Regions from separate parts of the Faecalibacterium sp. AM43-5AT genome, predicted to be linked through region 1. Evidence: riboswitches for the same ligand, from Rfam matches in the RefSeq annotation. Region 1 holds a riboswitch; the other holds the start of a gene.

Region 1 (7,217 bases):
AAAAACGCAGCTGCCCGTAGTGGGTGTGGTGCCGTATCTGCGGGTGGAGATCGAGGACGAGGACTCTCTCTCGGATCGTCTGGAAGCAAAAAGCGCCGTCAAGCCGCTGGATATCGCCATCCTGCGCCTGCCGCATGTGTCCAACTTCACCGACTTTATCCCGCTGGAACAGCACCCGTTGCTGGGTGTGCGGTACGTGCAGCGCACCCGCCAGCTGGGTGCACCGGATCTCGTCATTCTGCCCGGCACCAAAAACACCATGGATGACCTGCGCTGGCTGCGGGAAAGCGGACTGGAAGCGGCGGTGCTCAGGCTTTCGGCAACCGGTACGCCGGTGCTGGGCGTGTGCGGCGGCTATCAGATGCTGGGCGAACAGCTCTGCGACCCGGCAGGGGAGGAGAGCGGCACCCCCTGCACCCTGCGGGGCCTTGGCCTGCTGCCCACCACGACGGTGTTCAGCACCGAAAAGCACCTGACCCAGACCGCAGCCTGTGTGACCACAGAACCCTTTGCAGGCGCAAAGCTGACGGGCTACGAGATCCACGCAGGCCGCACCGAGGTGCGGGGCAGTGCGTTCTGCATCCTTGCAGACGGCACGCCGGAGGGCTGTGTGCAGGACGGTGTATTCGGTACCTACCTGCACGGCCTGTTCGACACCGGCGAACTGACCGAAAAACTGACCGCATTTTTGTGCAAACGGAAGGGCATCGATCCGGCCGGGGCCGAGCTTATCCCCATGGAGCAGTACCGTCAGCAGCAGTTTGATCTGCTTGCCGATGGTGTGCGCGCGGCACTGGATCTGCCTGCCATCTATGCTGCTATGGGAATGCAAAAAGGAGACAACACATGACACCGCAGCATCATCTGCCCGCCGACATTGAACGGACGAGCATCTCCATTATCACAAGGGAACTGGACGAGCTGGGCCTGACCCCGCCGCCGGAGACGGCTGCGGTGGTCAAGCGGGTCATCCATACCACCGCGGATTTCGACTACGCAAACAATCTGCGCTTTACACCCGGCGCGGTGGAAGCCGCAGTCAAGGCCCTGCACGCGGGTGCTTTCATCGTTACCGACACCAATATGGCGCTGGCAGGCATCACAAAACCGGGCCTGAAAAAACTGAACGGTGAAGCCATCTGCTACATGGCAGACCCCGCTGTGGCCGAAGCCGCAAAGCAGGCGGGCACCACCCGTGCCGTTGCCGCCATGCACCGCGCTGCCCGGGAGCACCCGGGGGCCATTCTGGCCATTGGCAATGCGCCCACGGCCCTTTTGACCATTGCGGAGGAAATGGAAGCCGGTCTGCGGCCTGCACTGGTCATTGGCGTGCCGGTAGGGTTTGTGAATGTGGTGGAAAGCAAGGAAGTGCTGTTTGCCGCCTGCGAGCGATACGGCGTGCCTGCCATCGCCGCCATGGGCCGCAAGGGCGGCAGCAATGTGGCTGCAGCCATCTGCAACGCCCTCATTTACTCTGCCGCCGAAATGCTGGACCCCTCTGCCAGAGGGTGGAACGGATAAGGCGGAAACAGCATAACATCAAAAACCCGGAACCCTTTTTGAGCCGTTTTGGCCGAGAAAAGGTTCCGGGTTTTGTTCATGATTTTTTCAGAGAGCTATTTTGTAACAGCCTCATTTTCACGGAAAAGGTCCGAACCGAGCACGGCATCCACACTGCCGGCATCAGGCTGCGGGGAACGTCTTGTTCCACACTTCGATCACCTTGAACTTCGGGGTCCAGCCTTCGGGCTCAAAGCGGTCGCCCTTGGCAACCATGGTGCCCTGCTCGGTGCACCACTGTGCGGCCTTGGCCATATCAGGGTCGGTCACATCCGCAAAGGCGGGTGCGCCTGCGGGTTCGGGCCTGCCTGCGGTGTTCCACACCAGCAGAGCCAGTTGGCCGCGGCTTGCCGGGATGACTGCACCCTCGGGCAGGAGGCTGTGCAGGATCACGCGGGTGGCGATCTCGTAGCCGCCCCAGATGGCTGCACCGCCAACGGCCACGGCGGCAATGGTACCGCCTGTGGTATCCATGGGTGCAGGTTCCACGCCGAAGTCTTCATCAAGAGGTTCGTCCGGGTCGATGGGCTGATACGGGTCAAGCGAGCTTGCCGACCACTGAGCGACCAGTTCCACCGGGCCATTGGGCATTTTAAAGGTAAAGGTTGTGCTGGTGCTTTTGTTTGTCTCTGTCCAGCCGCCCTCCGGCTCTTCGGGTGCAGTGCCGGTGGAGTTCCACTTCTCAAACTCCATCCAGTAGCCGTCTTTCAGGGTGGTAGCCACTGCCACCGTCTCGCCTTCCTTGACCCAAAGGCTGCTGCGCGGTTCGCCGTTGATGGTCACACTGCCCAGACTGTCGTTGATGGATACCTTGTACAGCTGGTCCCGCTGTGCTTCCAGCGTCACATTGCCGTAAGGCATTTTAAAGGTGAACTCCGGGCTGGTCTGCCAGCCGTCATCCGGCTCTACGGGTGCTTTGCCGGTATACGTCCACTGCAGGAAGGGGTTCTCCTCCGTGCTCTCGGCCCGGACGGTGACCGGCTGGCCCGGCTTCACGATCTTTTTGGATGTGCCGGTGTCGCCGGTTCCGTCCACGATGGTGCCGTGTGTGACGTTGACATCGTACAGGGTCGTCCTGTGTGCCACCAGGAGCACTATGTCGGACGGCATGGTGAAGCTGAAGCTCGGCTTGTTCTCCCAGCCTTCCTCCGGGTCTACAAGAGTCGTGTAGCTCTGCCACTGATCAAATTCGTGGTGGTCGTTGATGAAACCATCCACAAGCTTTACGGTAACGCGGACGCCTGCCGGTGCCTGATAGACCTGCTTACCGTCCACAAAGAACTCGGCTTTACTCTTATCTTCATACAGGTGATATGTCTCCCGATACGCTGCGCTCAGGCTCACGTTGCCCTCAGGCATCTTAAGGTCCGTTGTTGTCCCGCCTTTTGTAAGCGTGATCATCGCCGCGCTTCCTATTTCCGGTTCTGCCGCCAGTGCCGGTGCGCACACGCTCAGCACCATGCACAGCGCCACGAGGGCTGAGAGCAGCCTTTGGGTCAGGGTCGTCTGCTTCATACGGAATTCCTCCTTTTTGCTTACGGGGGGGGGTATGCGTCCACCTTGAAAATACCATATTTCACCTTCTTTTTCAATAAAACCTGCGTGAAACGCCCCAAAAACTGCGTGAAAAACGTTTTGCACCGCTGTGCGCGCCTTTGCCCCCTCTTGCAATTTGTGCGCAAAGGGTGTAGAATACAATCACAATCAAATACAGGGGAGCTTGTGAAGCAGGCTGAGAGGAAGTACCCAAACTTCGACCCTTTTACCTGATGCGGATAATGCCGCCGTAGGAAGTCAGAATGGATGATTTTTTGCAGGAGGCACCGCGGAAGGTGTCTCCTGTTTTTTGTTGTGCACCTATTACCATTAAGGAGGATGCCTTGTACTTTTCTGCGGAAGTGCCGCAGCGGGCTGAGGGGGAGCGCCCTGAGCTTTGTGACCGTCAGCGATGGGAAGCCGTGTTCCGGCGTGAGAGGAGACCAGAAAGTCTCGACCGCTTCTTATAGTTCCTGCGCCGGGTCTGGCACCGGGTGCGGGCTGTTTGCGGAGGCGCTGTATGGTTTTTGCTGCTTCCGCAGGTTTGGAAAGGAGCCTTGCCTTATGAAAAAACTCTCTGTGAAAAAGCTGGCGCTGGCCGGCATGCTGTGTGCTCTGTGCGTGGTGGGCAGCGTATTCAGCTTCCCCATGTTCGGCAGCAAATGTGCACCCATCCAGCACATGGTCAATGTGACCTGCGCGGTGCTGCTTGGCCCGTGGTGGGGCGTGGGCGTGGCCTTTGTGGCCTCGCTGCTGCGCAATCTGCTGGGTCTGGGCAGCCTGATGGCCTTCCCCGGCAGCATGTTCGGCGCACTGCTGTGCGGCCTTGTGTACCATAAGACCAAAAACATCCTTGCCACCATGGTGGGCGAGGTGTTCGGCACCAGCATTCTGGGCGGCCTGTGCGCTTACCCGGTGGCCATCTTCCTCATGGGCAAGAGCGCTGGCGATATCGCGTTCTATGCCTACATCGTGCCGTTCCTCATCTCCACTGCAGTGGGTTCCATCATTGCGGGCGTGCTGGTGTACAGCCTGCAGCGCTCCGGCGCTCTGCGCTCCATGCAGAACAGCCTTTCCTGACGGTGGTGCGTGCAAATGTTTAAAACAGAGTTTGAAAATGTCCGCCGCACCTGCCCGCTCATCCATAACATTACCAACTACGTCACCGTGAACGACTGCGCCAACATGGTGCTGGCCTGCGGTGCTTCGCCCATCATGGCCGACGATGCCGCCGAGGTGGAGGACATCACCACCATCTGCGGCGGTCTGAACATCAACATCGGCACCCTGAACAGCCGCACCATCACCAGCATGCTGCTGGCGGGCAAAAAGGCAAACCAGCTGGGCCATCCTGTGGTGCTGGACCCGGTGGGTGCGGGTGCATCCCGCCTGCGCACCGACACGGCTTTCCGCCTGCTCCGGGACGTAAAGTTCACCGTGATCCGCGGCAACATCTCGGAGATCAAAACGCTGGCTTCCGGCGCGGGAACCACCAAGGGCGTGGATGCCGATGTGGCCGATAAAGTTACTGAGGCCAATCTGGATTCTGCCGTGGCCTTTGCCAAGGCCTTTGCAGCCCAGACGGGTGCCGTTATTGCCATTACCGGTGCCATCGACATCGTGGCCGATGCCCACACCGCCTACTGCATCCGCAACGGCAATGCCATGATGAGCAGCATCACCGGCACAGGCTGCCAGCTTTCGGCCCTGACGGCGGCGTTCGTTACCGCCAACCCCGGCCATCCGCTGGAAGCCGCTGCAGCTGCAGTGTGCGCCATGGGCCTTGCGGGCGAGACCGCCCACAAACGCCTGACCCCGCTGGACGGCAACTCCACCTACCGCAATTATATCATCGATGCCATTTACAATATGACCCCGGATCAGCTGGAAGAAGGAGCAAACTATGAAGTGCGATAAGCAGAACATGCTTCTGTATGCCGTCACCGACCGCGCATGGGTGGGCAAACAGACCCTCTATGAACAGGTGGAGAGCGCCCTGAAGGGCGGTGTCACCTGTGTGCAGCTGCGTGAAAAAGAGCTGGACGACGAAGCCTTTCTGAAAGAGGCGGTGGAGCTCCATGCTCTGTGCCAGCGCTACGGCGTGCCGTTCTTTGTGAACGACAACGTGGACATTGCCATCCGCTGCCACGCCGAAGGTGTGCACGTGGGGCAGGAGGATATGGCTGCAGCGCAGGTGCGCGCCCGTGTGGGCGAGGGAATGATGATCGGCGTTTCCGTCCACAGTGTGGAGGAAGCACGGGAAGCCGTCAAGCACGGCGCAGACTGCCTTGGCGTGGGCGCGGCCTTTGCCACCCATACCAAGACCGATGTGGATGTTCTGCCCCACGAGACCCTGAAGGCCATCTGTGATGCCGTGGACATCCCGGTGGTGGCCATTGGCGGCATCCACAAGGAGAACATCCTGCAGCTCAAGGGCACCGGTGTGGATGGCGTGGCCCTTGTGAGCGCCATCTTTGCAGCAGACGACATCGAGACCGAGTGCAAAGAGTTGAAAGCCCTGTCGGAGCAGATCATCTGACCGATCCCGCGGCAAACTGGGGACACCACCTTGGGCCGCGTTATAAAATTCATGGAGAAAACCAACATGAAAAGCGTATTTTGCGCAGGTGCCGGCATCCAGAACGTTCTGTTTTTTCTGAATGACGGCTGCCTTTCCCTACCCTTGTATGACCAGCACCCTGCTGTTCAGAGATAAACTGTCATTTGGAGGAACAGAGCGTATGCAGACTTATACCACTCAGATGGATGCTGCCCGCAAGGGCATCATCACGCCGCAGATGGAGATCGTGGCTAAAAAAGAGTATCGCACCACCGAGGAGATCCGCCAGTGGGTGGCCGAGGGCAAGGTAGCCATTCCGGCCAACAAGCACCACGAGTGTTTGAACCCCGAGGGTGTCGGCTCCATGCTGCGCACCAAGATCAACGTGAACCTTGGTGTCTCCCGCGACTGCAAGGACTACAACGTGGAGATGCAGAAGGTGATGAGCGCCGTCAACATGGGTGCGGAAGCCATTATGGATCTTTCCAGCCACGGCAACACCCAGCCCTTCCGCCAGAAGCTGACCCACGAGTGCCCGGTGATGATCGGCACTGTGCCGGTGTACGATTCGGTCATCCACTACCAGCGCGATCTGGCTGAGCTGACCGCACAGGACTTCATCGATGTGGTGCGCCTGCATGCAGAGGACGGTGTGGACTTTGTCACCCTGCACTGCGGCATCACCCGCAAGACCATCGAGCAGATCCGCAAGCACAAGCGCAAGATGAACATTGTCAGCCGCGGCGGCTCTCTGGTGTTTGCATGGATGAGCATGACCGGCAACGAGAACCCCTTCTACGAGCACTTTGACGAGATCTGCGAGATCTGCGCCGAGCACGATGTGACCATCTCGCTGGGCGATGCCTGCCGTCCCGGCTGTCTGGCTGACGCCACCGATGTGTGCCAGATCGAGGAGCTGGTGCGTTTGGGCGAGTTGACCAAGCGCGCATGGGCACACAACGTGCAGGTGATGGTGGAAGGCCCCGGCCATGTGCCCCTGAATCAGGTGGCTGCAAACATGGAGGTGCAGAAGAGCATCTGCATGGGCGCACCCTTCTATGTGCTGGGACCCCTCGTCACCGATATCGCCCCCGGTTACGATCACATCACCGCTGCCATCGGCGGCGCTGTGGCTGCAGCCAGCGGTGCAGCTTTCCTGTGCTATGTGACCCCCGCCGAGCATCTGGCTCTGCCCAATGTGGACGATGTGAAGCAGGGCATCGTGGCCTCCAAGATCGCTGCCCACGCCGCCGATATCGCCAAGGGCATCCCCCACGCCCGGGACATCGACGATAAGATGGGCGATGCCCGCCGTGTGCTGGACTGGGATGCACAGTTCGCCTGCGCACTGGACCCGGAGACCGCAAAGGCCATCCGCGATGCCCGTCTGCCGGAGGACGACCACAGCGACACCTGCAGCATGTGCGGCAAGTTCTGTGCCGTGCGCAGCATGAACAAGGCGCTGGCCGGTGAGTACATCGACATTCTGTAAAAATCTTCTGTTTTGCGCGCAGCAGCGTGCATCTTCCTCCGCCGCCCGGTATGACCGCCGGGCGGCTTT
Region 2 (7,217 bases), on a different contig from region 1:
AAAGTATGACTTTTATAGACTTGACCATTTTTCACCGGGAGGCTAAAATAAAAATAGATACTTTATAAAATAAGGAGAATCCTGCCATGAAATGGATGATCGCATCCGACCTGCACGGGTCGGCGTTTTATTGCAAAAAAATGATCAAAGCGTTTGAGCGGGAGAGAGCAGACCGGCTGCTTTTGCTGGGGGATCTTTTGTATCACGGCCCCCGCAACGACCTGCCGGAGGGCTATGCCCCGAAGGAGGTCATCCCGCTCCTGAACGGGCTGAAGCCGGCGCTTTTGTGCGTGCGGGGCAACTGTGACGCTGAGGTGGATCAGATGGTGCTGGATTTTCCCATTCTGGCCGACTATGCGGTGCTGCCAGTGGGCAGGCGGCTCGTTTACGCTACCCACGGTCATGTACACAACCTGAAAAAACTGCCGCCGCTGGCTCCGGGGGATGTCCTGCTGCATGGCCACACCCACATTCCGGCGTGGACAGAGTTCGGCGAAGGCAATCTCTACCTGAACCCCGGTTCTGTGAGCATCCCGAAGGAGGGGAGCGCACATAGCTATATGACACTGGAAGGGGAGACTTTCCTTTGGAAAACGCTGGAAGGCGAAGTGTACCGGGAGCTGGAGCTGTGATGGGGGCAATGGAGCTGGAAGAGAAAACGGTTCAGATCCGGGATGATTTCGACCCGGACAAAATTCTGGAAAGCGGCCAGTGCTTTCGCCCCCGGAAGCAGGCGGAGGGCTGGTATCGGTTTGTTTCCGGGAGACAGCTGCTTTACCTCAGACCACTGCGCAGCGGAACCTACACGGTGCGGTGTGAGCCGGGCGCATGGGAAACCTTCTGGCACGGTTACTTCGACCTTGGCCGCAGCTATGCCGCCCTGCGCGGAAAGCTGGACAGCCGGGACGACTTTCTGCAGCGTGCCATGGAATATGGCCGGGGCATCCGGGTGCTGCGTCAGGATGAGTGGGAGATGCTGGTCAGCTTCATCATCTCGCAGCGAAAGAGCATCCCGGCTATCCGCAGGGCGGTAGAGCTGCTTTCGGAGCGGTTTGGCGAGCGGCTGGGCAGCGATAGCGAAGGGCCGGTGTACACGTTCCCGACAGCAGAAGCGCTCTGCTGTGCCGGGGAGCAGGCGCTGCAGGAGTGCGGTCTTGGCTACCGCACCCGCTACGTGCTGCATGCGGCGCAGCAGGCGGCAGAGGGCACACTGGACCTGAAAAAGCTGGCTTCCCTGCCCGATGAAGCACTTTTTGCCCGTTTGATGGAACTGGACGGTGTGGGCAAAAAGGTGGCAAACTGCGTGTGTCTGTTCGGCTATGGCCGTGTGGGCCGTGTGCCGGTGGATGTCTGGATCGAACGGCTCATCCGGGACGAGTTTGCCGGGCAGGACCCGTTCCCGCAGTTCGGGCTGGAAGCAGGCATCGTGCAGCAGTACCTGTTCTTTTATAAAAGAAGCGTGGGATAAGAACCGCGGAGCCGCAGGCAGGAGCGTAGGATCATCCGCTAAGCAAAAAAGGCAACGGCTTCCTCTGTTTGAGGAAAACCGCTGCCTTTTTATCATTTTACCGCCTGCTTTAACCGTTCCAGATCTTCTGCATCCGGGTGAGAAAGGGCGTTGTCAAAATTCTCGATCAGCGCATCCAGATTGGGCAGATGGATCGGCTGCTTTTTCATGCCCTCATACCGCTGGCGTACCGAAAGCGGCATCTTGCCCTGACACATATAACGGCCGAAGACTGTGTTGCTCCTGTCCAGCGAACCCTCCACCTTTTTCAGGATCTTGTTGAAATACTCCTCACTGCCGCCAAAGCCGGCGGTGCCAAAAAGGAAGATATTTTTGCCGTGCAGCTGCTTCAAAAAGTCCAAAGTGCTTTCGTCAGCGTTTCCCTTGTCTGTCCAGAAGCCCACATAGAGGGTGTCCGCTTCCATGGCAGCAGGGTCCGGGGTGCCAAAATAGCAGCAGTTTTCCTGTGGCAGACAGGCGTGCAGCGTGTCTGCCAATAATTTTGTGTTGCCTGTTTTACTGCTGAATACGATCGCGTAGCTCATAGTTTCTCCTTTGGTCGGTAACAACAAAAAATACCGCACGTTTCCGTGCGGTATTTTTCCTTCTGGTGGAGAATACCGGGATCGAACCGGTGACCTCTTGCATGCCATGCAAGCGCTCTCCCAGCTGAGCTAATCCCCCAGATGTTTGTGCCGTGCCTGACGACAGGAGTAATTATACCAGCGCTTTGCCGGATTGTCAACAGCTTTTTGGGATTTTCTGCAAAAAAAAATTCCCGCCGGGGAAATGCCCTTCCCGGCGGGAAAAATGACTGCGAAAAAACTTACGCTCTTGCGTTCTGCGGGTCGAAGATCTGCGGTGCGACACGGATCAGGATCACCACAAGGACCGTGGTCAGAATGGCTTCGGGCAGCATGTAGGTGGCGTTGTACACGGCACTGTACAGCCAGCACAGACCGTCCACGCTCATGTTGGAGATGCCGGGAAAGCCGATCTCGGTCATCCAGCTGAAAGCGTAGTCGTAGTCCTTCCAGACGATGTAACCGGACAGAAAGCTGCACAAAAAGCGCAGCAGGCACACCACAAAGGCGCTGACACCGACACCCACGGTGCGGCTGCGGAAAGGCTTTGCGATCAGGCAGGCAAAGCCCAGCACCGTGAAGGCCAGAAGGTAGTCCAGCAGCACGCAGCCCACCTGTGCCGTGAGGGTCTGGCAGTATGCCAGATTGCCAAGGCCCTGCACAAGCTGGATCAGGCTGTTGACGAAAGCGGTCATGATGCCCCACTTTGCGCCGTGGCGGTAGCTCATTACCAGAATGGGCACCATGCTGAACAGGGTGATGGAACCGCCGTGTGGCATGAGCGGGATCTGGATCATGCTCAAAACGGTGGACAGGGCGATCATCAGCGCACCCTCCACCAGAATGCGGGTCTTGGAATAGGTTTTGGTCATAGGGATTCCTCTTCTCAGAACAATAGTACACAAAAACAAAATGCGCCCGCTTTTCAGCAGGCGCATGGGGTTTGTGAAAGAACGGACAGTTCTGCAAACTCCCACGCCGGCATTGTCCGGTCTGGTAAAAGGGTACTCCGCAAAACGCGGATCTCAGCCTTTCGGCGCCCCTGTTTTTATGTCCAAGCAAAAGTATAGCGCATCCGGCGCAAAAGTCAAGCCCCGGCGGAACATATCTGCCCCGGCCTGTGCATAGGCTGTACTATAAGTTCACAATGGGAGGAGTCTGGATATGAAGGGAGACCCCGAACAGAGGGCGGTACAGTTGGGCGAATATATCGCGGCCAACCGGGCCACAGTGCGTGCGGCGGCAGCGGTGTTCGGGTGCAGCAAGTCCACCGTGCACAAGGATGTTGCGGTACGGCTGCGGACGCTGCAGCCGGAGCTGTTCCGGCAGGTGCGGGCGGTTCTGGCCTGCAATAAGGCAGAGCGGCATCTGCGCGGCGGTGCGGCCACCCGGCGCAAATACAGCCGCAGATAAAAGACGGCACACTTCCGAACAAAACGGAAGCTGTGCCGCCTTTTTTAGGTTCAGTCCCGGGTGCGGAACTGGCTCAGTGCGCCTTTTTCCAACCGGCTGACCTGTGCCTGACTGATGCCGATCTCCTGCGCCACCTCCATCTGGGTCTTGCCCTGCAGGTAGCGCAGCTCCATGATCCGCTTTTCCCGCGGGGTCAGCCCGGCCACGGTCTGCCGGAACTGCAGCCCGCTGATCCAGCTGTCCTCGCCGTCCGGGTCCCGCACCTGATCGATCACATACATCGCATCGCCGCCATCGGTGTACACCGGCTCTTCCAGACTGATCGGCTCCATCACCGATTCCAGCGCAGCGGCCACTTCGCGCCGGGCAAGGCCCGCCGCCTGTGCGATCTCGTCCATGGTCGGCTCGCGGCCCAGCTGCTTTTCCAGCGCTTCGCGGCTCTGCATGGCACGGTAGGCGGTATCCCGCAGGCTGCGGCTCACCCGCAGGGCGTTGTTGTCCCGCAGAAAGCGCCGGATCTCCCCAATGATCATGGGCACGCCGTAGGTGGAAAAGCGCACCGGCTGGGCAGGATCAAAGTTATCGATGGCCTTGATCAGGCCGATGCACCCCACCTGAAACAGGTCGTCCAGATTTTCGCCGCGCTGGGCGAACCGCTGCACCACGCTGAGCACCAGCCGCAGGTTGCCTTCCACCATTTGTTCCCGGGCTGCCGCATCACCGGCGTGGGCGCGGGCCAGCAGTTCCCGCTTTTCGGCTTCGGTCAGCACAGGCAGCTTTGCAGTGTTCATGCCGCACAGCTCCACTTTGTTGTACATCCAAACGCCCCCGGTCTGTTTTGATCTTCACCGGGAGTATGGCCCTGCGTGCAAAGCACTATGCACGGGAAAAACTGGGAGCCGTTATTCGTTTTCCAATTGTACTTTTAAGGTATGGATGATCCGTTTTTCCAGCCGGGAGATATAGCTCTGGCTGATGCCCAGTGCGTCGGCGGCCTCCTTCTGGGTGCGCTCGATGCCGTCTGCCAGACCAAAGCGCAGCTCCATGATCTGCCGTTCCCGCGGGGACAGGCTGTCCACGGCCCGGCGAAGAACGGCGCGCTCCGCATCCTGTTCCAGCCGCTGGCTGATCTGGTTCTCATCACTGCCCAGAATATCAGAAAGCAGCAGCTCGTTGCCGTCGCCATCCACGTTCAGCGGTTCGTCGATGCTGGCTTCCTGACGGCGGTTGGAGCTTTTGCGTAAGTACATCAGAATTTCATTGCCGATGCAGCGGCTGGCGTAAGTGGCCAGCTTGATGCTGCGCTCCGGCGTGAAGGTATTCACCGCCTTGATCAGCCCGATGGTGCCAATGCTGATCATGTCCTCGGCAGGCACACCGCTGCTTTCGTACTTTTTGGCAAGGTACACCACCAGCCGCAGGTTGTGGGTGATCAGGTCGTCCCGGGCAGCGGCATCGCCTGCAGCCATACGGGAGAGCAGGACTTTTTCCTGTTCCGGGGTCAGGGGCGGGGGCAGGCTGGGCGCGCCCGCCAGAAAATGTGCGCCGCCGCAATAGCCCAGCCGTGCAAGGAGCCAACGCCAGAACCGGTGCAGAACATGAAACATGAATACCCCTCCTGTACATCTATAAGTATCAATCGCATCAAGTGCTTCTCAGCGGATGCCCAGCTGTACGGCCAATTCGCTGCCCAGCAGAGCTGTCCATGGCTGCTGTGTTTCCGGGCGGCAGAATGCGGCCAGAATGCCCGCTGCACTGCCTTTGCTGGTGCGCAGGGCCTTGGCCGGAACGGCAGGCAGCACGCAGTGCCCGGCAATGGTGGTGCAGGGCACCAGCCGCACCCGCAACTCCGGCGGCGGTGCTGTGCCGCAGGCAAAATAACTGTCCAGAAATGTGCGCAGCTCCGGCGGCAGGGTACTGCGCACGGCAGGATAACAGACCAGAACCACTGCCTGCCCGGTCAGCGGGTCCTGCACGGAGAAGCCGGTGTCACAGAAAGCCTGTACGGAGAGGACTGAGCCTTCCAGCTCCAGCACAGCGGCAAAGCAGCGGGTGCCTGCACGGCCAAAGCAGAACAGTACGCCGCGCAGCACGGCAAGCACTGCACCGCAGCACAGTAGCAGCCGGCCCGGAGACAGCGGCAGATAGACGCAGAGATTTGCGCTTTGCACCCCGGGCAGCAGTACGGCTCCGCACAGCAGCAGGTTCAGCAGCAGATACCACGCACACAGCTGCACAAAATTGCGCAGGCCCGGCACGCCGTAAGCCGCAGCTACAGCAGCACAGCAGGTGAATACCTTATAAAGGAAAGCTGCAGGCTCGGGCAGCTCCGGCAGCAGAATGCCCAGCGAAGCTGCTGCCGCTGCCGCACTGCCCGCCATCAGCCGCAGGCCGCTGCACTGCCGCGCACACAAAAGCCCTGCGCCCAAAAGCAGCGCTGCTGCGGCCAGAAAGTTCGTCAGCAGCAGTTCGTCCAGATAGATCACGGTTTTCATACACGATCCCTTTCAAATTCCAGTATCTTCCAATTCTGCAAAAAACCATGTCGCTGTGTGCAAAAAAACGGCTTCTGTAAGAATTTTGAGACCGGATTTTCACAGTCTATCACATTTTTCACATTTTTTTCAAAAAAGTACTTGAACATTTCTGGAAAGTGTGGTATATTATTGCCATCCTAGTAAGGGACGTAAGCCAAACAAATGGCTTGCAAATATCTTTCTAAATTTGAAGGGAGAAATTCATTATGATGATGCCTGCAAACTTCTCTGCTGTTGCAGAAAACGAGATGACCTATGTTGTCGGCGGTAGCCTGGTTGATGTCCTGGCTCCTGCTATGACCACTGAGAACTGGCAGAACGTTTCCGCTAACGTGATCAAGATCGTTGGCAACTCTTTCCTGGCTAAGTACACCAACGATGTTCTGAGCCAGCTGTTCGATGGCAACTACATTCCCGGCGATGTGATTGGCTACTCTGTTAAGAAGCTGGATAAGGCTTACAACAAGGGCTACGGCACCTTCGGCGGCAACTGGGGCTTTGCTGTTGGCGCTCTGAACGCTGGCATGCAGATCCTGGGCGGCCTGTCCGCTATCTACACCCTGGGCAGCAGCTCCATCGGTCTGGAAACTAAGTCTGGCACTCTGCCCACTCTCTAATAACTAATCTTTCCTGAATAGGATAGATAGTTTGATTTGACATAACGTTTGTTGTGTCAGATAAAAAGAGCTAGGAGGACCCCGCACAAGACGAGCGATCGTTTTGTGCGGGGTTTTTGTTTGCATAAAAACTGAGCAGGCTGTGGGAAAACGGCGCAGGGCTGGAGCAGGATCGGATGATCTCAAAAAATCTCCATTGACAGACAAACTGCCGAAAAATTTTTCAAAAAATAGTTGACAACTCCCGGATGTGCTGATATAATAAACCACGTCGTCAGGCACGGCACGAACATCTGGGGGATTAGCTCAGCTGGGAGAGCGCTTGCATGGCATGCAAGAGGTCACCGGTTCGATCCCGGTATTCTCCACCAGAAGGAAAAGCACCGCACGGAAACGTGTGGTGTTTTTTTGTTGTTGCCAAACGAGTGAGGGCTTAGCTCACCCAGAAGAGCGCCGTGCATGGACTGCAAGAGGGTCACCGTGATCAGAATCGGCCCGGTATTCTCCACCAAAAAAGCACTGTACTTCGTAGGAAGTATGGTGCTTTTCTTTTTGCTGA

The links. A riboswitch is a leader RNA that binds a small molecule or an ion and turns the genes downstream of it on or off. The one in region 1 is predicted to bind thiamine pyrophosphate.
Region 2: another riboswitch for thiamine pyrophosphate. It lies ahead of DW937_RS11965 (energy-coupled thiamine transporter ThiT); the one in region 1 lies ahead of thiW (energy coupling factor transporter S component ThiW).

The regions. Positions count from the first base shown of each region.
Region 1 is NZ_QVGZ01000005.1:115,126-122,342, reverse strand. It holds gene DW937_RS08315 (cobyric acid synthase) at 1-850, shown strand, start outside; gene DW937_RS08310 (precorrin-8X methylmutase) at 847-1,521, shown strand; gene DW937_RS08305 (hypothetical protein) at 1,684-3,075, opposite strand; TPP riboswitch at 3,263-3,370, shown strand; gene thiW (energy coupling factor transporter S component ThiW) at 3,661-4,176, shown strand; gene thiM (hydroxyethylthiazole kinase) at 4,192-5,013, shown strand; gene thiE (thiamine phosphate synthase) at 5,000-5,635, shown strand; gene thiC (phosphomethylpyrimidine synthase ThiC) at 5,838-7,148, shown strand.
Region 2 is NZ_QVGZ01000011.1:67,063-74,279, forward strand. It holds gene yfcE (phosphodiesterase) at 87-632, shown strand; gene DW937_RS11950 (DNA glycosylase) at 632-1,468, shown strand; gene bilS (flavodoxin family protein BilS) at 1,561-2,052, opposite strand; tRNA gene DW937_RS11960 (tRNA-Ala) at 2,116-2,191, opposite strand; gene DW937_RS11965 (energy-coupled thiamine transporter ThiT) at 2,334-2,963, opposite strand; TPP riboswitch at 3,046-3,145, opposite strand; gene DW937_RS11970 (sporulation transcriptional regulator SpoIIID) at 3,256-3,504, shown strand; gene sigG (RNA polymerase sporulation sigma factor SigG) at 3,555-4,322, opposite strand; gene DW937_RS11980 (sigma-70 family RNA polymerase sigma factor) at 4,407-5,111, opposite strand; gene DW937_RS11985 (sigma-E processing peptidase SpoIIGA) at 5,160-5,999, opposite strand; gene DW937_RS11990 (hypothetical protein) at 6,248-6,658, shown strand; tRNA gene DW937_RS11995 (tRNA-Ala) at 6,954-7,029, shown strand.